DNA from 2 places in the Shewanella sp. SR1 genome. Region 2 is predicted to be linked to the other one. Evidence: riboswitches for the same ligand, from Rfam matches in the RefSeq annotation. Region 2 holds a riboswitch; the other holds the start of a gene.
What was found. Region 2 has a riboswitch for cyclic di-GMP ahead of KV201_RS08025 (glycosyl hydrolase family 18 protein). Riboswitches for the same ligand answer to the same signal wherever they lie in the genome.

Region 1 (15,672 bases), on a different contig from region 2:
ATGCACCCCAGTTTTGCCCACAGCAAAACCTACCATGTGCGCCTCAACCGGCCATTCACTGATGAGTTTGTTGAACAAATGGCCAGTGGAGTACAATACAAGGAAGTGCGCACTCTCCCCTGCCAAGTGACACGGTTAAGTGCAATGAGTTTTGAAATTGCGCTCACTCAAGGGTTAAATCGCCAAATTCGGCGTATGTCCAGCGCCTTAGGCTATAAGGTGATTGACTTACAGCGCGTCTCATTAATGACATTAACGCTAGAATCCTTAGCCGAAGGAGCGATGCGGCCACTCACACAACAGGAAGTTGCAGTGCTTAAAGCTGCAGTGACAATTTAGAGAAAGACAAGTGGCGAATACACTCAATCATCTAACTTCAATATGAGACGAATGCCTGCACTAACAATATCTTCCAATGATCTCCAATGAAGATAGAAACGCCTGAGATGACTCAGGCGTTTCTATAAAACGAAGCTCCCCTTTCAAGCTTATTAATATGAGCTACTTTTTATCAGAACGAAGTACTAAGTCCACTCTGCGATTCAGTTTTTGTCCGGCGTCATTAGTATTGCTGGCGACAGGGCTATATTCCCCGTTACCGTGGGCGGTTAATTGGGCCGACGGAATTTGAAACCCGTCACTCAACTGCTTAATCACAGCTGCAGCGCGACGCTCCGACAGGCTTTGATTGTAACTCCGCTCGCCCTTGTCATCGGTATGTCCAACCACATAGAAATTCAGTGTCGGATGCTGCTTAAGATAGCTTGCCAGCACCTCCAGTACAGGTTTGGACTCAGGCAACATGCGCTCACTGTCATAATCAAACAGCAATCCCTCCAACGTCGCCTTGCCAGTTTGGCTAATCGCATCGGTCAAAGCATTGAGGTCAATCGCCACTCGATCATCCTTCAGAGTAGAGAGTTCCATTACCCTGAGGGTAGTATCGGCAGGTGTGCCATCGAAATATCCTTGGGAATAGATATCGAAGTAAACATCGCCCTTTGCGTGACTAAGCTTAAACAGCTGATACTCCTGCCATTCATCCTCTTTATCGTCCTTGATTAATTTGATGGCATTAATCAGGCTATCATCGTCGCCGCAAGCCGTGCCTTTGCAATGGAATACCCGCTCTGCTGCAAGCTTTTGTGCGGCTGCGGCATAATTGCTGTTGATTTCAAACAGGGAATAGCTTTCAGGCATGCGGTAGATTATCTGGGTGAGTTTGGCATCCAGCGACTTGGTCTGGTAGTCAGCTCCGGCAACGCCCACAATCACAGGCACCTGCGTAAAATTGGTTTGCTTATAGCGAGCAATGTAACTGCCAGGCAGACGCCCCAGCAAAGGATGATCTGCCGCTCCTTGAGCATCGTCACTACGCCTATCTTTAATCTCAACCTCTTTCGGTGCCCGCTGTAAAAAGTCACTATTGGCTTGGATCAAATCCAGTGGCTCGGGAATCGTTTCAAGGGTATCGACTTGTAAATAGGTGTATCTATCCTCCCGGTTGACGGCATAGATACTGGTGTAAACCTCACCGCGAGTACCTTTCAGTTTTGCCGCCACGTAAGCACTGTGATAATCGGCATTCACGCTTTTAAGCGGCTTTAGCTGAGTTTGCATGGCTTGACCATCACCGCAGGATGCTGCCGTGCAATTAAATAACACTTCGGCATTAAGCTTTTTCAGCTGAGCCAAATAATTATTGATAACATGCTCAGGACTATACCCCTCTGGTAACTCAACGCTTTGTCGAGTCAATTTCCCCGATACGGGCAACAGAGTGAACTTGTCACCATTCACTGCGGTGATAAGTTCAAAGGGCGTAAAGTGGATTCGCTTTTCTTTAGGCGATTTGGCATCAGGAAAGGGAGTAAACAGCGATTCAGCATTCACCGCAAAAGTGGCGACACCGCAGGTCGCGGTCAAAAGTACAGCACTCAATAACGTCTTATGTCCCATAAAAAATCCTTTTCTGTGGGTAAATAGAAATTTAGCTCATAGCTTAAAAACATAAGCGCGAACGATATTACGATAAAATGCAAAATAATTCAGCCTAGATATTACTGCAAAGCTTGAGACATATTTTCAAACTTTAAAAGCCACCTCCCTTACTAGCGTTGCGCTCAAAAAAATCTATGACATATAAGCAGCTTAATAACCAAATCAAAATTACATTAAGATGCGCTGAGTTATATAGCTAATTAGTCAGAAATCCTTCTTTAGTGTTATAGCCATCAGCAATACATCTCCTTATAAAAGGGCAATTAATTTTTTCCGAAAGCCATATTTTTATATGCTGATGAAATTATAAATAGAAAATGTTTACTCATTCAGTAAACACGAAGACATAAACGGATACAAAGACGACGCCGAAAACGAATCGTCAATAACGAAGACATAATGGAACTAAGGCTATAACTTCAGTTGGTTTTTCCCATTTTTAGCTAGCTAAACTCATGCTCAAAGGACTTTGCAAAAATGCGATTCAGAATAATGTTATCTCACGTAAAACTTTTACTTTGTATATCACTGCTCAGCGCTACACCTACTTCTATAGCGGAAGAAAAAGTACTAACAGTGCAAAGCATCCTTGCGAATGCACCAAAACCGCATGAGGTTGAATTTGCTCGTAAAGGCGTAGCAGAAACAAGCATAGAGAATGCTTGGGAGCGGCCATGCCCATATAACAGTTCTCGCTTGCTCTTTGACGATTCGGGCGATATTGACTTAGACGAAATTCATCTCCGTTGTCGCCGCTGGCAAGACTGTAAGACGATGGGAGCTTCAGCGAGTCAGTTTACTGAAGGTTTTTTCAAGCACCATAAAACGGGGGAGGAAATTCCTCAGCAGTGGAAAAAAGATGGCGAAGACTTGGCCAAAAATGACGCAGAATTTGGTGGCGGTTCGGGGCACTCTTATAACTACGCCTTGAAGTTTGCTGAAGAAAACTGGCGCTTGTTTGAAGGGCGAAGTGCTAGTGAAGCTGACAAACTCGTTAAAAAGCAATTCTGGCAATGGTGCGCTGTCGAACCTTTGTCGATTTGGAAAAGTAAACTCGATGATTAGGATTGGCATGTATTTCAATTTCATATCAACAGTGACTAAGGTGTAACAATGCGATTCAGAATAAGGTTATTTCAGACAAAATTTTTACTTTGTGTCTCGCTGTTCAGCGCAGCAGCTTTTTCCATTGCAGAGGAAAAATCCGGCTATGACTTGTTATTGGAGATGTTTCCTAAGCCTTATGAGATTGAACTGGCGCGCAAAGGTATAGCCTAAACCAATATCGATAAAGCTTGGGAACGAGCTTGCCCCTATCGAGAGCTAACAGGAACGACTGAGGCGGAGGACGAGTATTTCTTTCGCTGCAAACGTTGGGACGAGTGTGTGTCGGCAGGCAGTTCGGCCAGCGTTTACACAGAGGGGTTCTTCAGAAACCAGCAACTGGATCCCAATGCACAAGTACCGTGGGAGCTCTACCGGGATGTTCTGTTGGAGGGGGCTGATTTAGAAAGGGTCACCGGTCACTTGAGACAGTATGCCCTGAAATCTGCAGAGGAAAATTGGCGCTTGTTTGAGGGGCGGGATGCTGCCGCGGCAAGTGACTTGGTTGAGAAGAAATTCTGGCAATGGTGCTCTGCCGAACCTTTGACTTTATGGAAGGCTGAGTATCAATAGCAGGCGTCCCCACACCCTAGCAACAAATTTAATGTGAATAAAGGCTGAGCATTCAAGCATCGCCGTCGGCTTTTCCATGCTCTCGATATCGGAAGAGTTCACAGGATAAAGAGGACAGCCATATCTTTTTGTGTTTTCCTGCCCTTTCTACTAGGCTTTACATTATCTTGCTTTTGTTTGTGTGGAGCTTGTGATGACCTCAGCCAGAAGACAGTTAATTGATGCCAATACAACGCCTTTCTATCATGTGATAAATCGCTGTGTTAGAAGGGCTTTTTTGTGTGGTGAGGATAAACTCACTGGTCGCAGTTACGAGCATAGGCGCGGCTGGATTGTTGATAAAATCAAAGCCTTGTCCGCTATTTTTTGTATCGATATTTGTGCTTATGCGGTGATGAGTAATCACTATCATTTAGTGCTTAAAATTGATGTCGACAAGGCGAAATCGCTAACGCAAAAAGATATTATCAGCCGCTGGTGTCAAATCACTAAAGGCCATGCTGTCGCCACTAAGTTTATGAATGGTGATGCTTTAATCGACGGTGAAGCGATGTTACTTGATACATTACTCGCCGAGTGGCATGAGCGACTGAGCAGTATCTCTTGGTTTATGCGCTGTTTAAATGAAGAAATTGCCCGTAAGGCCAATCGTGAAGATGAGTGTAAAGGCGCTTTTTGGGAAGGCCGTTTTAAGTCACAAGCCTTGTTAGATGAGCAAGCACTGCTGGCGTGCATGATGTATGTCGATTTAAATCCTATTCGAGCAGGGATTGCCGACTCTTTGCAATCCTCTGATTTTACATCGATTCAGGAGCGCGTGAAGGCGCTTAATCCTCATAGCAACGCGCCCCAACTGGCCAAAACTACCGCAGATAACCTACAGCAAATACCACATAAAGCCCTCGCAAAATTTGATGGTTCAACACTTCAGAATCAGCAAACGGGTATTCCGTTTCATTTTGCTGATTATCTTGAGTTAATAGATTGGACGGGACGAGCCATTCGCCTTGATAAAAAAGGTGATATTGATAATCAGCTGCCAAAACTGCTCAATGAATTAGGCATTTCGCCCGATGCATGGCTCACTTCAGCCAAAGAGTTTCGCCGTCAATACAGCGGCATAAGTGGTCGATGGGATAGTATGTGCGAGTTTAAAAAGCAGCACAACAGCGGCAAATGGTGTAAAGGTAAAGCCTCAAGCCAAGCGTTACATCCTTAAGTTCATCGCTGCCCACGATTCAGCGCTTAGAATTATTTTTGTTTATCCGAAATGAAGATAATTCCGCGCAAAAAGCAGCACGTTTTTGTCCAAAAGTATGTTGCGTATGTCTTGTAAATCTACAGATTACGCGAATGCTCGAAAGGTGCGCCATGGTGATTGGCGAGACGACCGTCCGCCCCATGGACGGGGCGGTCGAGCATCCACGGATGGACTTGCTGCGTGTCGACGAGTCAATGCCATGGCTCCGCCTCCGCTATACGCTTACATTAATACAATGGTTTTATCCATTAGTTCACTCGAAACGCTTTCAAATCTCCGAAAAAAAACGATAAACCACATTGGCTTATCGCTTTTTATTATCTTCCGTTCGCTAGCTAGTTATCACGTAAATCACATGACATAAGCGGCTTCACAATCATATTCGCCGCACTATGGCGATGCGGCAATGGATTACTTAACGATTTCCATCTCGGCTAATAAATTGTCGGCATGGTCTAAATATTTCATGACCCACAACATATAGCGGCTATCTACTTGGATTGAACGGTTGATGTTATCGTCATATGCCCAGTCACCGATAATGCTTTCATACACACCATCGAACAGTAGACCGACTAATTCAGCGCGGCCGTTTAGGGTAGGTGAACCTGAGTTACCGCCGGTTGTGTCTAACGTCGACAGGAAGTTAACCGGTACAGAATCGATGGCTTTCACATAGAAATCACCGTATTGCTTCTGCTTAATCAGCTCTAACTCTTTTTTCGGTGCATCGAATGGATCAACACCGGTGTCCTTTTGCACTATACCTTCAAGGCGAGTGAATGGCACAGCCACTAAACCGTCTTTTGGCGAGTAGCCTTTCACATGACCCACAGTGACACGCAGGCTTGAGTTCGCATCGGCATACACTGGTTTACCTTGCTCTAGGTTGTAGGCAATGATGGCATCCATGTACTGAGGACGCACTTTCATCAGCTCGCCATCCAGTTCTTTTTCTTTCTTTTCTTCAGCCATATCTGTGTCATACATAGCCACGGCGAATTGAATGAACGGATCTTTAGAGGCTTTAAAATCGGCAACGGATTTATCCATCCATGCCAGACGCACGTCTTTTTTGCCTAACTCAGTTTTGGCGTACATTTTGTCTAAGGTTTTCGAAAGCTTAGCTTCGCTGAACTTTTTATCGATACCAAAGGCTTTATCCAATGCAGGTAGACGTTTGTCTTCTGGCAGTGCGGCGTAGCGTTTCAGCATATCGAACAACACGGCTTTATCGACGCTTGGCGCATAACGACGATCGATACGCTCCATGCTTGCTTTGAGGCGAGTCATATCACGCTCTTGGAAGCCAGGTTCACGCTGCATATCCGGCAGTTGTTTCTCGTTCGCTAAGCGATACAAGCTGCGCGCCGTTGGCAACATAGTCGTGCTACCTATGTAGCTTAAGATCATGTCACGCTCTTGATGCGCTTTACTCTTGGCAATTAACGCGTCTAATTCCGCTAAGGTTTTGCCGTATTTCGCTTCACGGCTGCTGTCTTTAGCTATCCACGCGGCAAGCTCAGCTTCGCGGGCTTTACGGTCCGCCAGCATGGTGGATTTGCCATAAAACTCGATCATTGAGGTGAAGTTTTTCGCGTAGTTTGCAAGGCCAGCAATTTGACTCTCGTACTTAATACGTTCGTCACTGCCCTCTGGCGCGGTATCTTTAATGATCTCAATAAAGCGCTCGCGCAATAACTTACCTTCTGGATAAGCCCACTCGAACTGATTTTGTACTTCATTGGCGGTGCGATATCGGTTGGTGCGACCTGGGTAGCCAGCGACCATGACAAAATCGCCATCGCTCACGCCTTTAGCCGATACTTTTAAGAAGCTTTTTGGCTCGTATGGTACGTTATCGCTACTAAAATCGGCAGGTTTGCCCGCTTTAGACACATAGGCGCGGTAGAAAGAAAAATCGCCGGTGTGACGTGGCCACATCCAGTTATCGACGTCGCCGCCGTATTTACCCACGCTCGCGGCTGGGTTATAGACTAAGCGAACGTCGCGAATTTCCAGTTGTTTAACCAGATAATATTCAAGACCGCCGTGGAAGCTATACACTTGGCAACGGTAGCCGTCTTCTTTTTCACATTCAGCCACTAAGGCTTTTTCTTGGCTTTCAACGCCTTGATAGAAATCGCTACCCACTTTACCTTCGAGCCCGCCTTTTACGCGCTCGGTCACATTGGTCACATCTTCGGTCACATACACACGTGAACCCGGTGTGGCAGGTAATTCATCGGCGAAGGTCTTAGCTAAAAAACCATCTTGTAGCAGGTTTTTTTCTGGGGTGGAGTTGTATTGAATCGCACCATAGGCACAGTGATGGTTAGTGACCACCAAGCCTTTTGGCGATACGAATGACGCGGTACAGCCACCAAGGCTGATCACTGCGTTCATTGGGAATTCAGTGAGTTTTGAAATCGATTTGGCATCAATTTCTAGCCCTTTTGCTTTAAGCTCATCGGCCATAGCGGGCAGCTGATGGGGCTGCCACATACCTTCGTCAGCCTGAGCGCCAAAACTGGCGGCCACGGCAACTGTGAGTAACCATTTTTTCATTGTGTTAAGTCCGTTTTATGTGAATGAAGCCACGCGCAAGCTGGGCCATGTTCTCGTTTTAATCGTGTTGTTTTTATCTTAAGTCACTGTATTAAAACCCAGCATCACTCGCTTTAAAACCTAAAAAGCAAAAAGTCAGGCCGGGGCCTGACTTTATCACATCGGATACACTTTATAACAGACTCAGAAAAAATCGCTTACAAAGCAAATACATTTCATCAGCTACATTCCATCAGCGTTACCCCGCGGCGTTCGCTACAATGCTGACGCTAACCGCGAGCTAAATACCAAGCCGTTAGATTGCAACAAATAGCTGCGCGCCCACAATCACAGCGCCTAACAAACCTGCCATCACTAAGCCTGCAGAACCACCCGACACTTGATAACCGCCCGGTTGTGTTTGGCGTTGACGCAATGCCATCACGATTGGCAAGAAGATGATCATCACCACCAATGGCACGGCTGCGAATCCCAGTACCGCCACAAAGCCTTCTGGCAGATAGAGCGCACATAATACTGGCGGAATAAAGGTTAACAACCAGGTCTGCATACGGCCGGCAAACGTCTCTTTAGCGCGGGTTAATTCGGCGACAAAGTCATACAGGCTTAAGGTCACCCCTAGGAATGAGGTCACTAGGGCTAAATCGGCGAATAACGAAATACATTTGCTGATCCAAGGCGTATGGGCAATATCCTGCAATGCTGTCACTAGTGACGGTAATGAACCTTCGAAACCACTCACTTCATAGCCGCCTACAGTGCCTAAGGTCACCAATAGCCAAAGCACATAACAAGCGAGTGGAATCGTCGAACCGATTAACAATACCTTGCGCAGTGATACTGCATCGCCATCCAGATAACGCACTAAAGTGGCGATACAAACGTGGAAACCAAAAGAAGTAAACACTACGGGAATCGCCGCCATCCAACTGCTGGTCATCGACTCGGCAATCGCGCCCGTTGCCATGCTGGCAATACTGACTTCAGGCAGGAGAAATAACACCACAACCACCAGCAGTAAAATCATTAACGAAAACAGGAAGCGGGACACTTTATCGACCCAAGCCACACCGAGCGCCGCAAATCCGCCGAGCACTAAGGTGAACAACAATACCGCGGCTTGATTATCAAGCACGATATCAAACATATTCTTCGCTTTAAGCACTAATAGCGATGACCCACCGGTGAGATAAGCCGCAGTCAAAGCAAATAATAAACTTAAGAAAGAAGCGCCTTGAATTATCTGGCCTTTTTTACCCAGTAATTTACCCGTAATGGCATGCACGTTATCACCTACGCCAGTGCGTAAGTTAATTTCGAGCATCAGTAATGAGGTATAGGCAGATACGCCCCAAATAACAACGAGTAAAACTAACGCTGGAATAATACCTAAAGCTGCGGTAGCTAAAGGTAAGGCTAACATACCTGCGCCAATGGCCGTCCCGGCAACGATGGCGATCGAGCCTAACATTTTTGAATTCACACAATAGTCCTGTTCAATGATTAATTATTATTTTATTTGAGTAAGATTTGAACCGATAAAGCCTTGCGTCTTAAATCGAAATAAGCAACACATCACTTAAAGCAGCTTCAAAAAGCATCCAATCGGATCTCATTCCTGCAGATCAATTGGCCCCAATAGCTTTTGAATATTTCAACCCAGTAGCCATTGAGGCTAACTAAATCGGTTGCATAAAAGTGGCATGACTTTCAATTGTGATAATCCTAATAACAACATAGGTAAAATAGATAGTTTGGGACATTAACAGAGCCAAACCCAGTGGGCAAGCCAGTTGTGAACAAAGATAAGTCGCGCACTGTACGGTAACAACTTAATAGCGCTGTGGTAAACGAAAACATACAAGCCAACAAAATCGCTACCTTTGTTGGAAATACGTGGGGTTCAGCATTGTGGGGGAATCGAGGTCAAACGTATATTTGACTGTCGCGAGCGCGCTGAATATGGGCTTAAACACAGCGAATATGTTTAAGCCCAATCACATCATGTTGAGAATCGATTAACTCAACATGTTAATTTACAGCTCAGTCCACGCCATAGCCCAAGAAGCGCCAACACCTGGCTCAAATCCTGTCGCAGAAGCCGACCACTGCATGCAATAGCCGCTATAGGGGAATGGCTTACATTGATACACTTTGCCATTTTTAGGCTGTAACACTGTGGTGCCCGCAACGTAACCTTTCACCCCTTCAGGGAAGACAAAATCCGCTTCCGGCGTTGGTGCTTGATCCTTTAAGAAGAGATCAAAGTTCTGCTGAATAACATCACCTTGTTTAGGCTCAGCTTTAACCTGCAAGTGATAATGCCCTGCTTTAGGCGCAACCACGTCTAACACTAAGCTCGCGCTGGTATTGTTAACGGTTTGACTGACAAAACCGGCAGCCGTGCCATCGTGGCTAAACAAATACGCAGACACTAACATTTCAGCATTGCTGGTGACGTCAAAACGAACCTGCGCCGCGCCGTCGATAATTTGATAATCGTCGGCAAGTGAAGTGACTTCTAAGCTGTTGCCCGGTGCGGGCGCCAGATCAAATCCCACTTCAACACGCTCAATACCTGAAGTCGTCGCAGTAAAAATGTCGTTTTTGCCATACACAGGCTCAATCACACCTGATGCATTTTTTTGTCCCGCTTTTAACTGAGACTGCTGGGCATTAATCGCGCTCGCTAATAGGAAAGGCCAATTTTGTTTATCACCTTGAGTCGCATCGCTAATGGTAATGACTGTTTGCTTAGCCGGTTGCTCACCATTGGCATCGAACACTCGGGTCATCACTTTATCGCCCGCCTCGAGATCGAGTGACGGATTGATGTCGCCCACATCGAGCCATTCACCCGGTACGACGGGACCCGAATCTAAGTTCACATCGATAGCATTGTAGAAACTGTTGGTGGTATCACCCACTTCCCACACGGCTAGAATCACTTGATAACCGCTGCGACCTTCTGGCACATAGCAGTCATGGGTCACTAACTTAGGCGGCTGCACCATGCCACCATCGACTACGCAGAATGGCGCTAAGTCAAAGCTCGCACGACTTAAAGCTTGGTTTTGATTCCAATCTTGGCGGGTTAAATAATAACGCCAATTGCGGGTGACATGATTGGCAGTGAACTGCCAACTGAACTTATTCCAGCCCGCTTTGATATCCGTCTTTGACCAACGGCTGGGACTCTGTTCATCTAAAGGCGAGAAAGCACCATTACCCGCACTCGCCAGTTTGCCATCCGCAGGACCTGACTCAGGAAAACCTGATGGTCCTTCAACGCTTTGCGGTTCCCATTGCACCGCGCCACAGTTGGTATTGTTGCCGGTTTTACAGGCATAGGAACGTGACTCTGGCGCCACAACATAACCGTGTGCCTGTGCAGAAATACTCACAAATGTATTTGCCGCCATCACTGCGGCGGCCAATAAACTCAATTTAGAAACAGGGGAAAAAACAGTAGGATTTGCCACTTTAATGCACTCCATTTGCACCCATCTTCGCCAGTATTGGCTTGGGCTTAGGTATAAAAGTGGTATTTGGGCAAACAACAGCATTAAACAGCAGTCGTTTATCTTTCACAGAAATCGAATTCTGCGGCAACTCCGCTATCTTAGTTCACTAAAAAATCCATTTACAACCTTAGACCGGAAGCTTTGCGTCCTAACTTTTCAATTAGTTTGCCAAATACGGTAGGTGTCATCGAATCACTACGAGTTAATAGTATGTAATCAAGTAGAAATGACCTGGCTAAATTAGCAACAAAAGACAACGCTGTCAAAAAATTAACCCATTTATATTCATATAATTACAGAATGTTGCGCGGTATTTTTCTGACGCCTGTCAAACATCCATTCGTGCCTACTGCGATAAACTCGTGCTTGAAACCGAAATTCACTTAGGTATAATGCCCACCTCGCTTCGGGGGAGTAGCTAACTGGATTTCGAGCCATCGTCATCTAGGGTGAACATCAACATACTTGGCCACACGCCATGGTGTTCACAGCAAATCATCGATTTGCCCAGCAAGACCTGAGCACAATGACTGCACCTAGGGGTGGACGGTTTATTGTGCTTATGTCTTAACCACCCCTAAAGGATCACACTTGGAAGCCCTACTTGCCTCAACCTTTACGGTTGCTATTGCCGAAATTGGCGATAAAACTCAATTACTTGCACTTATTCTCGCCGCAAGATTTAAAAACAAAACCGCCATTATTTTAGGCATTTTTCTGTCAACGTTATTCAACCATTTTGCCGCCGCTTGGATTGGCCAATGGGCGATTAACTGGGTCAGCCCAGATCTTGCCCGCTATTTAGTTGCCGCGTCCTTCTTCGCGATAGCCCTTTGGGTGTTAATCCCAGATAAAGTCGATGCTGAAAAGAGCCGTTTCTATAAAATGGGCCCCTTCCTCGCCACCTTTATCCTGTTTTTCATCGCCGAGATGGGGGATAAAACGCAAATCGCAACGGTAGTGTTAGCCGCAAAATACGATTCATTAACTATGGTGGTTGCAGGCACAACCTTAGGTATGCTGCTTGCCAACGTACCTGTGGTGATCGCAGGCCATTTCAGCGCCGAAAAATTACCTATGTTGTGGATACACCGCGGCTGCGCCGTATTGTTCGCACTCTTAGGCGTTGTCACTCTGTTGTTCTAAATGCTTTAAAGCTTGAATTACCGCAACAAAAAGGCCAGTGATAAACATCACTGGCCTTTCTACTTACAACGGTTTTATTGAGATAAACAGTGTCGACTTAGAAGCTTAACTTCTTAAAAACGCAGTTTATAGCCCTAATGCCGTTCTAATACGTTGACCGTAATCCGCATCGGCTTGTTCGAAATGTGTCAGCATACGTTGCTGCACATCTAAACTTGTTTGACTGAGTGAACCCGAAATCGTTGCCACTAAGCGTGCTTTCTCAGCTTCGGAGAAGATGCGATACAGATTACCCGCTTGAGTGTAGTCGTCTTGGTTATAACGGCTATAACGCGCCGCTTCACCTTCTAAACGCAGTGGTGGCTCGGCAAAGTTTACCGGTTCAACCAAGGCATCAGCTGTGCTGTTCGGGCCATAGTTTGCCGTGGCATCGGCCCCCGTTTGGCTGCCATGGTAAGGACATTGTGTGCCCGCCATAGCGCCCGCACGTTGATGATGATTTGCCTTAGCCGCATGTGGGCAGTTCACCGGTAGCTGGTTGTAGTTGGCACCAATGCGGTAACGCTGGGCATCTGCATAGGCAAATAAACGCGCTTGCAACATCTTGTCGGGTGAAGCCCCTACACCGGGAACCAAATTGCTCGGCGCCAATGCCACTTGCTCAACTTCGGCAAAGTAGTTTTGTGGCAAACGATTCAGCTCTAACACCCCAATCTCAAGCAATGGATAGTCGCTATGTGGCCAAACCTTAGTTAAATCAAATGGATTGATATGGTAGATATTGGCATCCGCCTCAGGCATGATCTGCACGTTAACAGTCCAACGCGGGAAATTGCCATCGGTAATCGCCACCACCATATCGCGCTGTGATGAATCCGGATCTATCCCCTTTAATTTATCAGCCTGTTCGTTGGTTAAGTTGACCACGCCTTGCTGGGACTTAAAGTGGAACTTCACCCAGAAACGCTCGCCCTTAGCATTCCACAGCGAGAAAGTGTGTGAACCATAACCGTGCATTTGACGGTAGTTGGCCGGAATACCGCGATCCGACATCAAAATGGTCACTTGATGCATGGCTTCAGGGTTCAATGACCAAAAGTCCCACATGGCTTGTGGATCTTTTAAGTTTGTCTGGGGATTACGCTTTTGCGTATGGATAAAGTCTGGGAACTTAATCCCGTCACGCAAGAAGAAAGTCGGCGTATTGTTACCCACAATATCGTGATTACCGCGTGCCGTGTAGAAACGTAAACCAAAACCGCGTGGATCGCGCTCAGCATCAGCTGAACCCATTTCACCACCTACGGTCGAGAAACGAATGAAGGTTTCAGTTTGCTTACCAACGCCATTGAAATGGTCGGCAATGGTGTAATCGCTTAAATCTTTGGTCAGGGTAAATGTGCCGTAAACGCCGGTACCTTTGGCATGCACAATACGCTCAGGAATACGCTCACGGTTAAAATGGGCTAACTTTTCAATTAAATGCCAATCCTGTAATAATAAAGGACCACGTTCACCCGCCGACATTGAGTTTTGATCGTCGGCCACTGGGGCGCCGTTTTGGCTCGTTAAGTACTGACTTGTTTGATGTTGTTGACTCATGCCCTGCTCCTTAGTCTTGATTGCTGGTTAACCAGGTTTCAATTAAATCGTAAATGGTGGCCATGGTTTATCTCCTTGGCTGCGACGTGTTGTCGATGGAGCAAGAATAGATAATTACCAACAAAGAATAAAACGATTAAACTAGATTCGAGTAATCTATAAAAAAGATTAGAGGCGAGATGACAAAGCAGATAAACGATTGCGCGGACTCACAGCCAATGATTCGATCACATCATTTAAGATGCGGTTGAAAACCAACATGGCTGCTCGCTGCGATGAAGCTGAGTGCTGTAAAGCAAAGTGCGGTACAAGCAAGCGGAGAAAGATGATGCGTTGCAATTAACTGGCGGGTGAGTCGGCTTCGCGGTAAAGCTTAACCAGATAATAAGTGTCAATCAGCACGATAAAAAAGTTCACTAAGGCAACTGGATAAGCCCCAATTGCCACGCCGTAGGCCACAAATAAAGCCGCGCCGATGAGATTCCACCAGCGCAGTTTTTTGATGTTCGACATCATCAGTGATATTGCGACGACCACAGACGCCAAATAACCAACCCATTCCCAAATTGTCGCGTTATCCATATCCAATCCTTATTTATATATTATTTAAATCAAACGATTGATACGCCATTCACACCACGGGAATTAGGCTGGGCTATTGCATTTAGCATTTAGCATTTAGCGTTTAACGTTTAACGTTTAACGTTTAACGACAGCCGCCGTCATCCGTGAAATACAGGTCAGTTCACCGGCGCTGTTATGGATTAACACTTCCCATACAGAGCTGCGTTTTCCTAAATGAATAGGCTTAGCCGTGGCAGTTAATAGCCCATTACGGGAAGCCCGTAAGTGGTTAGCGTTAATTTCTTGACCGACACAATAGTACTGCTCAAAATCCACCGCAAAATTTGCCGCATAGCTGGCAACAGTTTCAGCAAGCGCGACATTCGCGCCGCCATGGACTATCCCCAAAGGGTTATGCACCGCAGGACTGGCTGGCATAGTTGCCTTCATGTAATCGTCGCCAATCTCACTGATCTCAATCCCCAAGGTCTGCATCAAGGTGCCTTTGCCGCCCATACCGGCATCTAAACGCGCGCAATCCTCTAACGTGACAGCTCTAAACCAAATACTCATTGCAACTTCCTAGTCAATAAAACCAATCAGCAGTTTACTGCGAAGTGGATGAAGTTCAACTAGTTTGCGCTAAGCCAGTCCCATCAATATTGGTAAAAATTAGACTCAAGCTAACCATTGTTTAGTGATACTCAACTGGCTAAACCAGACGAGAAACAATCCCCAAATTACCACCACACTCGGCATGATTAACGCGTCAGCCCCCAGCACAACAGCCGCTTGTTGAATGCAAAACACATAGCTCATTTGCAATAAAACCGCGATAAGCGAGGCAACCAGCACTTTATAGGCAAGGGATTTTCGTAATAACAACAATAGGCAGCCTAGAACGCCCGACACCACAGCAAAGCCAAATATCGCATCAACGAAAGCCGGCGTGGTTTCATAGAGTTTGATTTGATCTGGGCTCATTTGCGCCAAGGCATCCGGCGTCATGGTCATTTGGATCACAAAGGCCATCAGCCCCATGATATTCCACAATAAACTGAGCGTTGCGACAAAGTAAAACCACAGTGGCGCTTTCGCTTTAATGGTTTTCAGCGGATTTGAGACTGTATCCATACTCACTCCTAATAAAAACTGAAAAAAACAACTAAAAAAGGGATGGCGAACCATCCCTTCGTTTCAGTCTAGCTCACAAATAACACTTGTGAGTTCACCCGTTACACAGGTTAACGGCGACGACGTTGTAAACCAAACAAGGACATCAGTACTAAACCTAAATAACCCAAAGCACCGCCATCATCTTTAGGCGTT
Region 2 (15,672 bases):
CGGAGTATCCGCCTTATTGGTCACTGTCACTGAATCTGTAGCAGATAATCCTTCTGGATCAGTTACTTTAAGGCTAAAACTATAGGCAACATCAGCTTGCGTTGCACCCAATTGAATCGCCGCATTCGCCATATCGGCGTTCGCAATGGCAATCGTTGGGCCAGACACTTGAGTCCAAAGATACGTCAGCGCCTCATTTTCAGGATCGCGCGATCCGCTACCATTGAGCACCACATCGGCGGGACCTGTGACATTCACATCCGCACCCGCATTGGCAATTGGCGCTTTATTCACCGGTGGCGTAGTTCCTTCGCCATGGCCTAAACCTTCGTGCATCGCATTTAGAATATCGCCGTTATCGGCATCAATTTCCCATGCAAATAAACCACCTAACTGATTGGCAAGCACATATTGGCCCTTGGCTTTAACGGAACGCGCATCATCGAAAGTGATTAAATCACCCGTAGATGCCTTGAACAATGATGGCGCCTCGGCCGTTTCATCATAGCTGTAAGTCCAACCGCTCCCCATATATTCGTTCACTATCTGGCGATAATCCACTATGCCATCTTCCCATGTGCCTTTCACTTTACCCGTCGCTGTCCCTGTGAATGGGTTATTACCCGTGTAGCCATTAACGCCTGTCCAGCCGCGACCATACATAGCGGCACCAACCACAATTTTTCCTGGGGTAACACCTTGAGTTAACAGAGCTTTAATACCCTTGTCTGTGGTGTAGCGGGTATCAGGATCCCAACTCGCCTCATAAAGATTGGTTTGATGACCGAGTTCAGTGTTCGTCCAACCGCCATTGAAGTCGTAACTCATCAAGAAGATGTAATCCATGTACTGCTGAGCAGCCTGATAATCGACCTTTGCCATTTTTTGAGCATCGATACCAATTGCGGAAGTCAATTCATAGGTACGACCCGTCTCAGCACTTAACTCGTCGAGCATGGCGCGCAATTCACGCATTAGGGCCACATAGGTTTCACCGTCATTGGCATTTCCTAAGTTTGGATTCGCACCGCCACCACCTGGATATTCCCAGTCAATGTCAACGCCGTCAAAGAACTTCCACGTTTGCAGGAATTCCTTCACCGATGCGACAAAAGTATCGCGCTTAGTTTTATCGCCAAAGTAGAAGAAGGGATCAGATAGCGTCCAGCCACCGACCGAAGGTAAAATCTTTAGATCGGGGTGGGCTTGCTTCAGCGCCATCAATTGGCCGAAGTTGCCTTTGTAGGGATCAGAGTAGTCACTCACGCCCGCCTGTGGCATTTGAATTGCCGCCCAAGGATCGTGGATAGCGACTTTAAAATCTTCACGGCCACTACAGGCACGTTGCAGCGCTTGGAAACTGCCGTCGATTTCTTTCAAGCTATCGTTAATGCCATCACCACCGCAAATAGGGGTAAAGCCATATAAAATATGAGTTAAGTTCTGTGCTGGGATCTTATCGACTGGGAACTTACGGCCATACACACCCCATTCTACAAAGTAACTGCCGACCACTTTGCCCGACTTGTTAACGTATGGGCGATTGTTTTCTTTAAGCGGAGCATTGAGTGGCACTAAATGGCTGCCATCGGTATCGGCCACGAGGATTTCTTTGGCATCGCTCTGCGTACAACCATCGCTGTTACACAGTTGCACTTGCATCTGATAACGGCCGCCTTTGTTCACCTTAAAGTTAGCGGTGCCCGAAGCGCCAGAGGGGCCCTCCCAAGCTACATTGCCGTTGAGCAGAACTTGGGCTTTATTGCCCACATCACCACTCCAAAGGTTCCAGCTGACGGACACGTCGGCAGCATCTTTAATGGTCACCAACTGATTGTAAGCCGTAGCAGCTTGATTAACTTCGATAATAGCGAACTTGGTTTCACCCCAACCTATAGTCGGTTTGCCGGGCGCTGCGGCAAATGCACTGGCACTCACGGTAGATGCCAGCGCCGATGCCACCAGCAAGGCTGATGTTGAAATTTGAGTCTTGAACATGAGATATCCCTATTGAATTTTTTATATGAATCAATAAGGCAAACAAAGCGTAGACAGGAAACAACACTCTCTTAAGACCATGCAACACGACAGACAATTGCACGAAGAAAAACCTGTGGTATCCCCGCTATCATAGGTACAGACGAACCCTTAGACCGGAGGCTTTGCGTCCCAGTTTTTCAACTGGTTTGCCTTTTACACGCGATGACAACGTTGTCATTGCGATAATCAGCATAGACGTAAGCGCAATAAAAATGCAACAAAATATTATCAACTAAGGTAGTGGTCTGATAAGAAAGCAATTAAATACAGTTCAGCTATTTCTAATATTTACTTTGATAATTAAGGCTTTGCTGACTATTTGAGCCATAAAAAAACAGGACACGATAAGCCAAAGGCATCACCTGTCCTGTTATCAATTTCACTATTTATGCTGCTAATACTGCTTAAACCACTAGCACTGAGCCACTGTAATCTAATAGCTCAAAACCATTAGCTAACAGCATCTATGCTCCTTATGCGCGAGGATAATCCCTTGCGAGCATCACAGATAAACCTCGGCACACTAAGGTTTCCATATCATCGACGCGGTTGATTTTCATCTCAGCTAAGGGCGCGCTCAATGCCATTTGCTTTAAGCTTTCGAGGCAGCCTTTGTAGTAAGGAGCACTGTTCATCATGTTACCCGCGAGCCAAATCCGATTGGGATTAAACAAATTAACGGTCCACGCCAGCCCCATACCAAGGTAACTGCCCGCACGGTATAAATCATCCTGAGTGGTGATGTTACGGCTGCGTACAGAATCGCCACTGGCGAGTTGTTCTAAACTAAATTCGCCTGATTCTGTCATCACGCGGCAATGCCCCAACTCCCCTGCCACCCCTGTCGCTCCAGTAAAAGCTTGCCCATTAAACGCAATCGACATCCCTATCCCAGTGCCGCACATGACCAACAACTCACAGGCATATTTGGCATCGCACGTGGCTTGCATACCCGCATCCATATCGTTGCAAATAAACTTAAGCTCGCCTTGAGTTTTCACTGTGTCAAAACTCAAGCCATTGAGTCCGGGTAACGATTTACAGGCAACCAAACGATTATTTTGTACGAGTCCTGGTACGCCAATCGCTAATTGGTAATGCTGTAAATCGTAATCGCGTTCAAGCGCAGCGATTTGATTATTTAACTCTTCAATTTTAAAACCTTCGCCTGTGGGGATTTTATATTGTTCTGTATGTCCCGCGAGCTGAAGTTCGAACAGGGCTGTCGTACCGCCCACATCTATTGTTAGTATTTGCATCGCTTACTCCACTGATACATGTGCCCCACTCTGACCCCGAGCGGAGATGGCAAATGTTAGCATAGGGTCCAAATGTTAGCGATTGAATAAAACTTAAGTCGCTAATTTGTAAGGAACAAGTCTACAAAAAATATGACTGACATTTTGTTTTACTCAGATTTTATGCTAAGAATCACACAAATAAATTAAGGGTAAAACACTTAGCTTGCTCATCACAGTCAACACAAATTCACGATTGTATACAAAATCCTTTATTCGCTCCCCTTGCATCGCGCGCGTTAGACTTGCGATAATCCGAGCTGGTTAGAACTCAAATAAACATAGACCTACTTATCCTTAGGCAAGCTTTGCCTACCGACTCGCACAGCGTGCCAGTCTCACTTGGAGCCCATATGTCACATTCAATTGCCAGCCGCCTCGGTGCCATTCGCAGCGAATTATCTTCCGCCAATCTCGATGCTTTTATCATTCCCCGCGCCGACGAGTATCTGGGCGAATATGTGCCAGAACATAACGAACGTTTATACTGGGCAACCAACTTCACTGGCTCAGCAGGTATGGCTATCGTATTGAAAGATAGAGCCGCTATCTTTACCGACGGCCGTTATACGGTTCAAGTTCGTCTGCAAGTGGATGCCGCACTTTTCAGCTATGAAAGCCTGACAGACACACCGCAAATTGAGTGGTTATGTGACACGTTGCCAGCGGGATCTCGCGTTGGCTTCGATGCACGCTTGCATACTTTAGCTTGGTATGAAAATGCCAAAGCAACCTTAAGCAAAGCCCAAATTGAATTAGTGGCGGTTGAGCAAAATCCTATCGATTTGCATTGGCAGGATCGCCCCGCACCATCGAGTGCGCCGATCACGCTATTCAGTAACGAGAGTGCCGGTAAAACCAGTCTGCAAAAACGTACTGAAATTGGCGCCTTAGTGAAAAAAGCCGGTGGGGACGTTGCTTTGATTGCCGCCTTAGATTCTTTCTGCTGGCTATTAAACATTCGCGGTAACGATATTCCGCGTCTGCCTGTCGTGCTCGGCAGTGCCCTGCTCCACGCTAATGGCGATATGCAGCTGTTTACCGATTTAAGCAAACTCCCAGAGGGCATTGAGGAGCATGTCGGTGCAGGCGTTAGCTTTAAGGACGAAGCCACGCTCGCCGATACCCTTGCCAGTTTGCAGGGCGTCAAACTGCTGGCCGATCCGAACTCTGCTAACGCTTGGGCGCAAAATCTCGCCCGTGAAGCGGGGGCTAAATTGATTGCTGGCATTGATCCGGTTTCTTTACCTAAAGCGCAGAAAAATCCTTCTGAACTTGCTGGCATGCGCGCTTGTCACATTCGTGATGGCGTTGCTGTGAGTCGCTTCCTTGCATGGTTAGATGCCGAAGTTGCCGCCAAGCGTATGCACGATGAAGCCACGCTTGCCGATAAATTAGAAAGCTTCCGCCTGCAGGATGAGCGCTATCGCGAGCCAAGTTTCGACACCATTTCAGCAGCGGGCCCCAATGCAGCCATGTGCCATTACAATCACAACAATGGCACACCTGCGATGATGACGATGGACAGCATCTACTTAGTGGATTCTGGCGCGCAATATATCGATGGCACCACAGATGTGACCCGTACTATTGCGATTGGCAAAGTCACCGATGAACATAAAAAAATGGTCACGCTGGTGCTTAAAGGTCATATCGCGCTAGACCAAGCTCGCTTCCCTAAAGGCACTTCAGGCCAGCAGCTCGATGCATTCGCCCGCCAGTATTTATGGCAACATGGTTTTGATTACGACCACGGCACAGGCCATGGCGTGGGTCACTTTTTAAGTGTGCACGAAGGTCCGCAGCGCATAGGTAAAAATGTCAACGGTATCGCACTGATGCCCGGTATGGTGCTTTCCAACGAGCCGGGTTACTACCGCGCTGAGAGTTTTGGCATTCGCTTAGAAAACTTAGTCGTAGTGCAACACTGTGAAGCACTGAAAGGCGCTGAGCGTGAGATGTATGAGTTCGATGCACTGACTATGATCCCTATGGATGCCCGCCTTATCGATAAGAGCTTGCTAACGCAAGGGGAAATCGACTGGTTCAATGCTTACCATCAGCAAGTGTTCCATACACTTTCGCCGCTGATGTTTGGGGATGAACTCGCGTGGTTAACGCAAGTGACTAAAGCGATTTAGAGCGATTTAGCACTCCTGCGGATAAGTAGCGATTTAAGTCGTCATTTAAATCATCCTCTAAATCAGTTATATGCTACAAAATAAAACGCCCAAGGCTATGAGCCTTGGGCGTTTTTTTTAGCACTGCTTCTGTACTTTCAAGCCTCGTTCCTATTTCAATAGCATGCTTTCAAAACATGATAAAAAAACGAGCCTCTAAACCATAGTGGGCTGCGCCATCGGCTGATAAGCATCATCCAGCGATGCCTTAGATAACACTTCAAACTCCTGATGAATTGCCATAAAACAATCGACTAATTCAGGATCGAAATGCTTACCTTTGCCTTCAATCATTAAATCGATGGCTTCTTGGTGACTAAAGGGTTGCTTATAACATCGCGGCGAAGTAAGCGCATCATAGACATCCACCAAGGCAACGATGCGCGCCGAAAGCGGAATATCCTCACCTTTCAACCCTAAGGGGTAACCACTACCATCCCACTTTTCATGGTGACCCGAAGCAATATCTTGGCCCATCTGAATAAAAGTACATTGGGGCGCATATTCCAACAAACTGCGTAACACTTGCCCACCAATCACAGGGTGGGCTTTGATCTGCTCAAACTCCTGCGGGGTTAATTTACCCGGTTTGAGCAGAATAGCATCGGCAATACCGACTTTACCTATGTCGTGCAAAATGGCCGATAGACTAATATCTTGAATAAAATCATCGTTCAATTCAGCCGGAGGATTGTCGGCCTGCAGTCGCTGCGCCGCGAGCATTTTTGAATACTGCCGCATACGTAATAGATGCGCGCCCGTTTCGTTGTCTCTGTATTCGGCAAGTTTGGCTAACCCTAATACAGTCGCTTGGCGTGAGGCTAAGGTTGAATCGAGTGAATCCGCCAACTTACCTAATAAGTAAGTGATGGTTAGCGTCAACATGGCATTGGTTACAATAAAATTGACCACGACAACGGCCCAAATACCCAAACTGTAACCGTGAATATCAGGCCAGTTTAACCAGCCAAAGTGATAGGCAAGCCCAATCAGAACCAGACTCAGCCCATTCAAATATTGGGCATATAAACTCGCGCGACTTCCTAAGAAAATGCCAACTAATGGCGGAAAGATAAATAACCAGAAGAACCCCGCACCCGATGGACCTATCGCAATCAAAAAACCAACGCCAATAGCAAACCCCAAGAAGCAGCCACAGCCAAAACGCGTGCTATCAGCAAGCTTAGGAAAATACAGCAAAAATAGTAAAAAAAGATAAGCCAGCGTATCGAATACCACCATAGACCAAAGATCGGCGATGACACATAAATACACGCTGGTGATATATACGGGCACGCAGAGAAGCGCAAGAAAGCCAAATAGACGTTCAAAAATCAAACGTCGCCAATGGGGAAGTGCCGCTGCTGTCCCCAAGGACGCGGTAGCCAATTTAGCTACGCCACGTCTAAGTGATATCGCCATGGGAAAATCCTCTTATGTTGCATTCCCGCTATGAGCTAATGAAGCTGAACTTATGAACCTAAGCTAATGAACATGAGTTAATAAACTAAAGGGTGCGGATAATATTATAAAGCTGAGGCAAAGCCAGATAAATCACACGCTCAGCAAGTCATAGTTTGTTGCCCATTAAAGAATAGACTAAGACGAATAAAGCGCCCGAATGAATGCCGCGATATGGCAACCGAATCAACGACATTAGTCCAATATCGCAGAGCTGATTTAGTCGATAACATGAGCGATTAATATCCACTCAATATCTGAGGAAAAATAACCCTATACAAAATACTGAAATTTGCGTTTTAGCAGGATAAACGCTCGTTTAATTCTGTATTTGCATTACTTAAAAATTTTATATTTTGCAATAGCTTATAAATACAACGAACGATTGATTTTCATAGGTAAGCCATCAAAAAGCGCTCTCCTATACCCATACAAAAATGATAGTCTTATCACATAACAAGCTTACCCCAATGAGAGTAAGCGCAAGAAAATTAGCGCCTAACACCGCGCCCCTGAACCCCAATGAATCATATCGGCCCTGAATGGACACACTAAATGAGCCAGAGTAACGCGTCTGCCAACAGAACACTGAATGCACAGAGATCAGATCAAGAAATCCGCTTAACACCACAGGACGAACTCATTTCCACCACCGACACTCGCGGTGTTATCACTTACGTTAATGCCCGTTTTGCCGAAGTCTCAGGCTATAGCGCCCAAGAGTTAGTCGGCAGTGCCCACAATATGGTTCGTCATCCCGATATGCCGAGCGCCGCCTTTAAAGAAATGTGGGAAAAGCTTAAGTCGGGTCAATCTTGGCGCGGCATAGTGAAAAACCGCTGTAAGAATGGCGGCTTCTATTGGGTCGATGCCTTTGTCTCGCCATTGTTTGAAAACGGCACCATTGTCGGTTATCAATCGGTGCGTATTCAGCCTCAGGCCGCCTACGTCAGCAAGGCGAACGAGATATACCAAAGACTTAAACTGGATAAATCCATTTCTAAGCCCTTAAGCTTAATGCAGAAACGTATCCTCTCGGCGGTTGTCGCCTCGACCGGCTTATTGATCGCAGGCTACTTTTGGGGCTGGGGCGTGATTATCGCGGGGGCGGTTTTGATGAGTATAAACTTGGCTATATTCTACGATGAGGCCTTTCGCATTCCCGCTAAACTGATTGAAATGCAAACCAAATACGACTCTATCAGTCGCTACATATACTCGGGTGCCGATACGTCTTCTATCCTCGATTTCCAGCTCATCATGCTGCAAGCCAAAATGAATGGCGTACTGGGGCGCACACAAGATCAAGCCAATCAATTGCACGCGATTGCCGATCAATTAGTGGTCGCGACCGAGCAAACCTATGTCAGCCTAGATCAAGAGAAAAGTCAGTTAGAACAGCTCTCTGGCGCGATGGAAGAAATGAGTTCAACCATCACAGAAGTGGCGCAGAATACCCATCTCACGTCCACCAGCATCAATACCGCCTACGATCTCTGCCTTAAAAGCAGCGCCAATATGAAGGCCAACACTCAAAAAGTGGAACAACTGGCCAAGTCTGTTGCCGATGCCGCTAACAATGCCCATCAATTGAATAAAGAAGCCGAGCAAGTTGCTAATGCGATGGGCGAAATTGACTCCATCGCCGAGCAAACCAATCTTCTCGCCCTCAATGCGGCCATTGAAGCTGCCCGTGCGGGTGAACAAGGCCGTGGGTTTGCCGTGGTCGCCGATGAAGTGCGCGCGCTGTCGAGCCGAACCCAACTGTCGACCAACAGTATTTCAAAAAGTGTCGATAAGATGTTCACTATGCTCAACGCATGGGCCAAAGAAATGGAACAAAGCCGCCAACACGCGGAGCGCTGCGCTAGCGACATCCAACTGTCCGCCGACAATGTGAATACCATTTACCAAGAAGTGAGTGATATCCACACCTTTGCCCAGCAAAATGCGGTCGCAGCGGATCAACAGCGTCAAGTGGTCAACGAGATTGCCAGCAACATACACTCCATCACCCATTCAAGCGCAGAGAACTTGGCCGCAACCCATCTGATTGGTGATGCCGCCCATCTGCTTAAGCATAATGCCGAGAAAGCCCTCGGCTTGAGACGCACTTTCGGTTAGTCATAAGCAAGATATAAAAAAGCCGCAGCCAAAACTGCGGCATTTTTCTATCACGTTCTTTTAGCCCGTTCTTTCCGCCAGCCCTCACTCAACCTAGAACATACTCTGCCAAGTGCGTACTCAATCCAGAGCTGATCCAACCCAGTGCTTGCAGAATTGGCCCTATCCCGCCTGAGCCGTCGCTAAGGCTTTTATCTCTTGGCGATAAAATGATGCAGATAAAATGCCAAAACACTAAAAAGTTCAGGTTTTAACCGAAATTTTTGCTATACTCCGCGCCCGCCATTTTTCTTATAAAATCTGTGTGGAAGAATGAGCCAGTCGGCACGCCTCTCTCCTTAGTCGAGTAAATAATAGAGGCTCGCGGTGCTTGAATGTTTGAATAAGTGAACGATAGGAATCCAAAATGAGATTTGAATCTTTTAGTTTTTCCCCCGAGATTTTGCGCGCTATCTCAGATTGCGGTTATCAACAAATGACGCCTATTCAGCAGCAAGCGATACCTGCTATCCGCCGCGGCCAAGATGTCTTAGCCAGTGCCCAAACCGGTACGGGTAAAACCGCCGCTTTCGCGCTGCCGATCCTGCAAAAGATGGTTGAAAATCCAAGCGAAACGTTAAAGTCGAATGCCCGCGTATTAATTCTTACGCCGACCCGTGAGCTTGCGGCTCAAGTCGCTGACAACGTTACGGCTTACTGCAAGTACTTAAACTTCAGCGTGTTAACCATTTATGGCGGCGTAAAGATAGAAACACAAGCGCAAAAGCTGAAACGCGGCGCCGATGTGATTGTTGCCACCCCAGGTCGCTTACTTGAGCACCTTACCGCCTGTAACTTAAGCCTGTCGAACGTCGACTTTTTAGTCCTAGACGAAGCCGACCGTATGTTAGACATGGGCTTTAGCGCCGATATCCAAAAGATCCTGCAAGCGGTAAATAAGAAACGTCAAAACCTGTTGTTCTCGGCCACTTTCTCTAGTGCGGTGAAAAAACTCGCCAACGACATGATGGTTAAACCGCAAGTGATCAGCGTTGATAAGCAAAACACTACGGCCGATACGGTTAGCCAAGTGGTTTATCCGGTTGAACAACGCCGTAAACGTGAACTGCTGTCTGAGCTAATCGGCAAGAAAAACTGGCAACAGGTCTTGGTATTTACCGCGACCCGTGATGCCGCCGATACGCTAGTCAAAGAATTGAATTTAGATGGGATCCCCTCTGAAGTGGTCCACGGTGATAAAGGCCAAGGCAGTCGTCGCCGCGCCCTACGTGAGTTTGTGGCGGGTGATGTGCGCGTACTGGTTGCCACCGAAGTCGCCGCCCGTGGTCTGGATATCCCAAGCCTTGAATACGTAGTTAACTATGACTTACCTTTCCTCGCCGAAGACTATGTCCACCGTATCGGTCGTACAGGCCGTGCGGGTAAAACTGGCGTAGCCATTTCATTTGTGAGCCGCGAAGAAGAACGTACCTTAGCCGATATCGAAAAACTGATCGGTCAACAAATTCGCCGCGTCACTGTACCAGGTTATGAAGTAGGCAGCCGCGAATTGCTATTAAAGCAATTGCAAACCCGCCGTAGCTTTGCCAAGAAGCAACAAAGAACCGACAATGTCGGCGCTCAAGTTACTGCTGAGAAAAACATGCAAGGCCGCCGCGTAAAAATGAAGGTGGGTCAAGCACCGAGCAAAGCGAAAAAGCTTAAGTAATCGCTAAAACGGGCGGTGTAAAACGCATAGCGTTTAACCCCATCCCACGTGTTTTAGTCTAATCGGCCACACAACTGTTGTGGCCGATTTTTTTATGCCCAATTCGATAAAGCACTGCCCGCTTTAACCAACAGCAATCCTTTATTGATAACAAAACGACCATAACGCGGGGAACAAACTCAGCAACGTCGCCCCCGCTAGCAATCGCTCACGTCCGTTAAGCTTTTTACCATCAACAACTTGGCGGCGACTGTAGAGAAACAAGAGTAACCCTGGGCCGTAAAGTAGCAAGGACAGCAACAGATACTCGACGCCTGCGGCATAGAGTAGCCAGAGTCCATAACCGCTCGCCACCAGCGCCACAATTCTCATAAGCCCATTGCCCTGTCCACTCAAAGAAAGCTTCAGCAGGAACAGTCCAATCAATAGATAAGGCACTAAAATCATCGACGTAGAAATGAGTAACAGATTGGTATATCCCTTACCTAGCAGCCACACCAGTAACAAACAAAACTGCACTGTTAAGCTAGATAACCAGAGGGAAGCGATAGGTGTGCCGTTGTGATTCTGCCGCAAAAAGATGGCAGGGAAAGCACCGTGGCGGGCTGCGCTGAAAGGCACCTCTGCCGAGAACAGGGTCCAACTCACGTAGGAGGCCAGCACAGAAACAATAAGCCCGACACTGATCAGCGCCTTGCCCCAAGAGCCGCTCATGTGCCCCATCAGTCCCGCCATAGAGGGATTAGGCAGTGCAGCAAGTTCAGGACGAGCTAAAATCCCCAGCGCTAACACAGAGATAAGCACATAAAGTAGTAGCGCCAGCACGACGCCAAGGACAGTCGCCGTGCCCACATCCCGCTTATTTTTAGCACGCGCCGATAACACTGCCGCACCTTCGATACCGGTAAATACCCAAAGCGTGATCAGCATAGTGTTACGCACTTGTTCAGACACTGGCACAGCTAAAGTGCTGGCCGCTTGGTCCTGAGCAAAAGTCACAGGGTCAAAGTAATAGCAGGCAAATAGTACGAATAGCAATAACGGCAAACTCTTGGCCAATGTCGCCACCAGATTGAACATGGCCGCCTGCTGTACGCCGCGGGAGACCAACCAATGCACCGCCCACAAAATGCACGACTCACCGATAAAGGCGGCCTGCGTATTACCCTCGCCAAACCAAACTTGCTGCGGCGTATCGACAAAGCTACCAAGGGCGGCAAACGCAATCACTAAATATCCCACCACGCCTATGGTGGCGCAAAGCCAATAGCCCCAAGCAGAAAAAAAGCCCACCAGCTCACCAAAACCGGCTCTGGCGTAGGTATAAATGCCGCCATCAAGCTCAGGCTTCAAGCGCGACAGATAGAGGAAACTCGCAGCCAATGCCAAGATGCCCACACCAGTGATCCCCCAGCCAATCAGCACAGCTCGAACACCCGCCACTTCAGCCATGTTTTGCGGCAGGCTGAAAATCCCAGCACCTACCATAGAGCTGAACACTAGGGCTGTGAGTGACCAGAGACCTATCCTGTTCTCTTTCATACAAAATCCTTAGCGCAAACGAGTAGAAAGAGCCTGAATGTGTTCGGGACCAATGCCACAGCAACCACCGATAAGCGAAGCCCCAACCGCGCGCCAACGCTCAGCCCAACCGAGATAATCGAGCGGTCCAAGATCGGCACGGATCTCATCCAGACCATCGTTAGCCGTCGCCTCTTTCGGCTGAGGAGGAAACGCATTGGCATAGGCACCGAGTCGAATATCGGCACGCCCCAGAGCACTCAATCTGTCGCTGGCCACCTGTAATGCCGCCTCAATCACCTCAGGCTGACAGCAGTTGAACAGAATCGCATCGACACCGACAGCCACTAACGCGTCGATAGCATCTGCCACCCGCTCACCGGAGCGAAGTGTCGGTTCACTGCCTAACGTCTCGTCCTCTAAGGTAAAAGAAACCCAAAATGGTTTGCCATCTTCTGGCAGCAAGGCCTTGATGGCTAAAGGCTCAGCAATCAAACTCATGGTTTCGGCTAACCAGAGATCGACACTGGGCGACAGCGCTCGAATGAGTGGAAGCGCCAGTTCACTCACCCTCGCGGCCTCAAATAAATCGGCACGGTAAGAGCCGAACAAGGGTGGCAATGAGCCCGCGACGCGAACCGCATTTGCGTGTTCATCCGCGACATCCCGTGCCAATTTGCCCGCCAATGCAGCCAGCGCTTCACCCTCGGCGGCAAAACGCTCGTCGCCGATATGAAATGGCACGAGTGCATAACTGTTGGTGGTGATGACTTTGGCCCCACTGGCTACGTAGGCTTGATGTACCTCAGTCACGGTTTGTGGCGCTTCTATCAGGGCCAACGCCGACCACTCAGGCTGTCGAAAGGGTGCGCCCCGTCTTGCCAACTCACGCCCCATGCCACCATCCAAAACCCACAGTTGCTGCTTATCCATCTTGCTTACCTCAATCTTTTTATGCGACTTCGTTTTACTAAGGCACTCATAGTTAATGAGAATCCTGCTACCTAGCACCTTGCTGCGTTCGATGACGACAATGCATAGCTTCAGTGAGTACCTTAATAACTGCAAAACCATCTAGACGTTTAGATGGCTATTACAAAGTAACGGAATCTCGATTTAGCCGCAATCGATATCAGTAAAAAAACACGGATTAATCTCAAACTTGAATAAATGGATGCCGCTGCGCTACGAAAACATGTCCAGTTGACGGCAAGAGACGAGATATTGATGGGATCGTTGATGGAAGACATTGATAAATGACATTGTTGCGGAATGAGCTAAAGAACGTAGAAGATGATGGCAAAAAGTGGAGAACAAGATGAGTGCCCTCCATGTCTTTGGATAATATGAGATTGGTATTTACCCAAGTCGTTTAACTATTTCCAGCGCTGCAGCCAAAGGCCTTCATCTTTTAAATCATGCCAGTTTATAGGTATAACTCGCTTTGACATCACAGCTTCAATTGAGCATGAGATCACTAAGCCTTCCTCATCAAACTCAATCTCAGTGACTAAAAAATGTTTTTCTTTATTGGTCGGCTTAACGGCGGTCCACTTACTGTTGAGTAATTTCTTAGGGTTAATTTTATTCATCAAAACTCCGCATGACAGCTAATTTGCTGGGTTATGTAATAACTTCCGCTCATCCCCGTTCCTTTAGAGACTCGCTTAAGAGCGCCTTGGCCAATACGAACAATACAGCAAGACCGCGCAATGGCACTTACACAAAAAGCACTTAAGCGAAGATCTCGTCAACGGAGATGACTTAAGCAACAAATTACATAAGCAGATCACGCAAGCAGATCTCAGTACTAGAGCAGACAAAAGATAACTGTCGGTGCTTAGAAATGCAGCCATTGAAAGATAACGTTAGGAACGCCCATGTCAACCATACTAAAAACACTTTGCCTCGCTGGCACACTATTGCTCACTAGCTTTACGACTCTGGCGCAGCCCATTGCCAGAGATGAGTTTTCCATCAGTCCGCTACTCAATGGTCAGCAAATTCCTAAGGTAAACTTGCAAGATATCAAGGGTAAAACCGTCGATTTAGCCGAGTTAACCCAGCAAAAACCGACCATCTTTTTCTTTTACCGCGGCGGCTGGTGCCCATTTTGTAACAATCAAATGGGGCAACTAAAAGCGATTGAGCCTGAATTACTAAAAATGGGCTTTCAGTTAGTGGGTATTTCACCCGATACACCAGCTCAACTTAAGGCTTCGGCGGCAAAAAATGAGCTTAAGTATCTGCTGCTTTCCGATGAAAAAATGCTGGCAGCGCAAGCCTTTGGCTTAGCTTTTTACACAAGCGAAAAGGTCACTGAAATCTATACTTCGCGTCTTCATGTCGATAATCCAATGTGGACGACTCCCGAGGGAGCCAAACGTTTAGTCTTACCTGTGCCCGCCATTTATATTAGCGATGATAAAGGTTTGATTCATTTCCAATATGTGAATCCTAACTACAAGGTCAGACCCGCACCTAAGCTGATCTTAACCGCCGCAAGTTTGGTGGGATCGCAAGAATAAATATCGGTTTATCGACCGCTTTGCTAAACTAGCTCCGCCGCAATCAATATCGTCCAAGTTCAAATAGATAACATCACTTCAGCCCGCGGCGGAGTCATAATGAATTCTCAAACCTATAACCAAGCTGTGCTCGAACTCGCCTTTGCGGGTCTTGCCGATTTAACCGCTTCAGCACAGACCAAGAAAGCCCAGCGCACTTCTGCGCAGGAAAGTCATTTTTTGTGTAATTGGATGGTCGAGTCCTTAAAGGAAAAACGCTTTTCTAAACTGGTAGCCGACGATCTGACGGCTTGGATACGTTTGGCTCGCAGCCAAGGTGCGGGCGCCGAACTCAAGCATTTGCTAGAAAGGATAGTGCATCAATATCAAACAGTTGAGACATCAGATCAAGCGTTAGGTACGGCATTAAATGCCATGATAGCAACCTTAAAGCAAGCCGAATGGTTAGTCTTTACTGACACTGAAATCAGCGCCAAGCTCAAACTCGATGGTGATGGTCAATCTAGCTTAGTCATTGATGCAAAAGAATTTAATCAACATATTAAAGATAATCAGTTAGTCAAACCAATCAACTTATATGTCCGCGCCGATGAACAGACCCTAACGCGTATCGCCCTATCCCATGGGTTATTACTCAGCCAAGGCAATAAGAAAACCAGCTTGGTTAAGCACCATAAAACCTACCAAATTTTCCCGCATAATCAGCAGCCCGCCCTGTGTCAGCTATTGGCTTAGGTGTCATAGCGTAAAGTGTAATGGCGTAAAGCTGAAAACTGTTTAACTATGGCTGATGTGACTGATTGTGACCCAAT

Region 1: linked by a shared signal. The riboswitch ahead of gbpA (N-acetylglucosamine-binding protein GbpA) and the one ahead of KV201_RS08025 (glycosyl hydrolase family 18 protein) in region 2 are both predicted to bind cyclic di-GMP.

The regions. Positions count from the first base shown of each region.
Region 1 covers NZ_JAJAEF010000012.1:84,028-99,699, reverse strand. Annotated here, with positions in the region: gene KV201_RS13075 (23S rRNA pseudouridine(2604) synthase RluF) at 1-339, shown strand, start outside; gene KV201_RS13070 (OmpA family protein) at 502-1,959, opposite strand; gene KV201_RS13065 (hypothetical protein) at 2,494-3,066, shown strand; gene KV201_RS13060 (hypothetical protein) at 3,115-3,279, shown strand; gene KV201_RS13055 (hypothetical protein) at 3,388-3,678, shown strand; gene KV201_RS13050 (transposase) at 3,872-4,897, shown strand; gene KV201_RS13045 (S46 family peptidase) at 5,351-7,507, opposite strand; gene KV201_RS13040 (aromatic amino acid transport family protein) at 7,803-8,978, opposite strand; gene gbpA (N-acetylglucosamine-binding protein GbpA) at 9,544-10,989, opposite strand; cyclic di-GMP riboswitch class I at 11,112-11,211, opposite strand; gene KV201_RS13030 (TMEM165/GDT1 family protein) at 11,623-12,177, shown strand; gene katB (catalase KatB) at 12,304-13,779, opposite strand; gene KV201_RS13020 (YgjV family protein) at 14,119-14,361, opposite strand; gene KV201_RS13015 (PaaI family thioesterase) at 14,479-14,916, opposite strand; gene KV201_RS13010 (hypothetical protein) at 15,022-15,477, opposite strand; gene exeM (extracellular exonuclease ExeM) at 15,588-15,672, opposite strand, start outside.
Region 2 covers NZ_JAJAEF010000006.1:222,317-237,988, forward strand. Annotated here, with positions in the region: gene KV201_RS08025 (glycosyl hydrolase family 18 protein) at 1-1,998, opposite strand, end outside; cyclic di-GMP riboswitch class I at 2,113-2,201, opposite strand; gene KV201_RS08030 (ROK family protein) at 2,514-3,299, opposite strand; gene KV201_RS08035 (aminopeptidase P family protein) at 3,692-5,479, shown strand; gene KV201_RS08040 (HD-GYP domain-containing protein) at 5,675-6,940, opposite strand; gene KV201_RS08045 (methyl-accepting chemotaxis protein) at 7,535-9,103, shown strand; gene KV201_RS08050 (DEAD/DEAH box helicase) at 9,510-10,811, shown strand; gene KV201_RS08055 (basic amino acid/polyamine antiporter) at 10,953-12,353, opposite strand; gene KV201_RS08060 (homocysteine S-methyltransferase family protein) at 12,363-13,265, opposite strand; gene KV201_RS08065 (TIGR02450 family Trp-rich protein) at 13,709-13,924, opposite strand; gene KV201_RS08070 (peroxiredoxin-like family protein) at 14,213-14,860, shown strand; gene KV201_RS08075 (DUF2913 family protein) at 14,960-15,595, shown strand.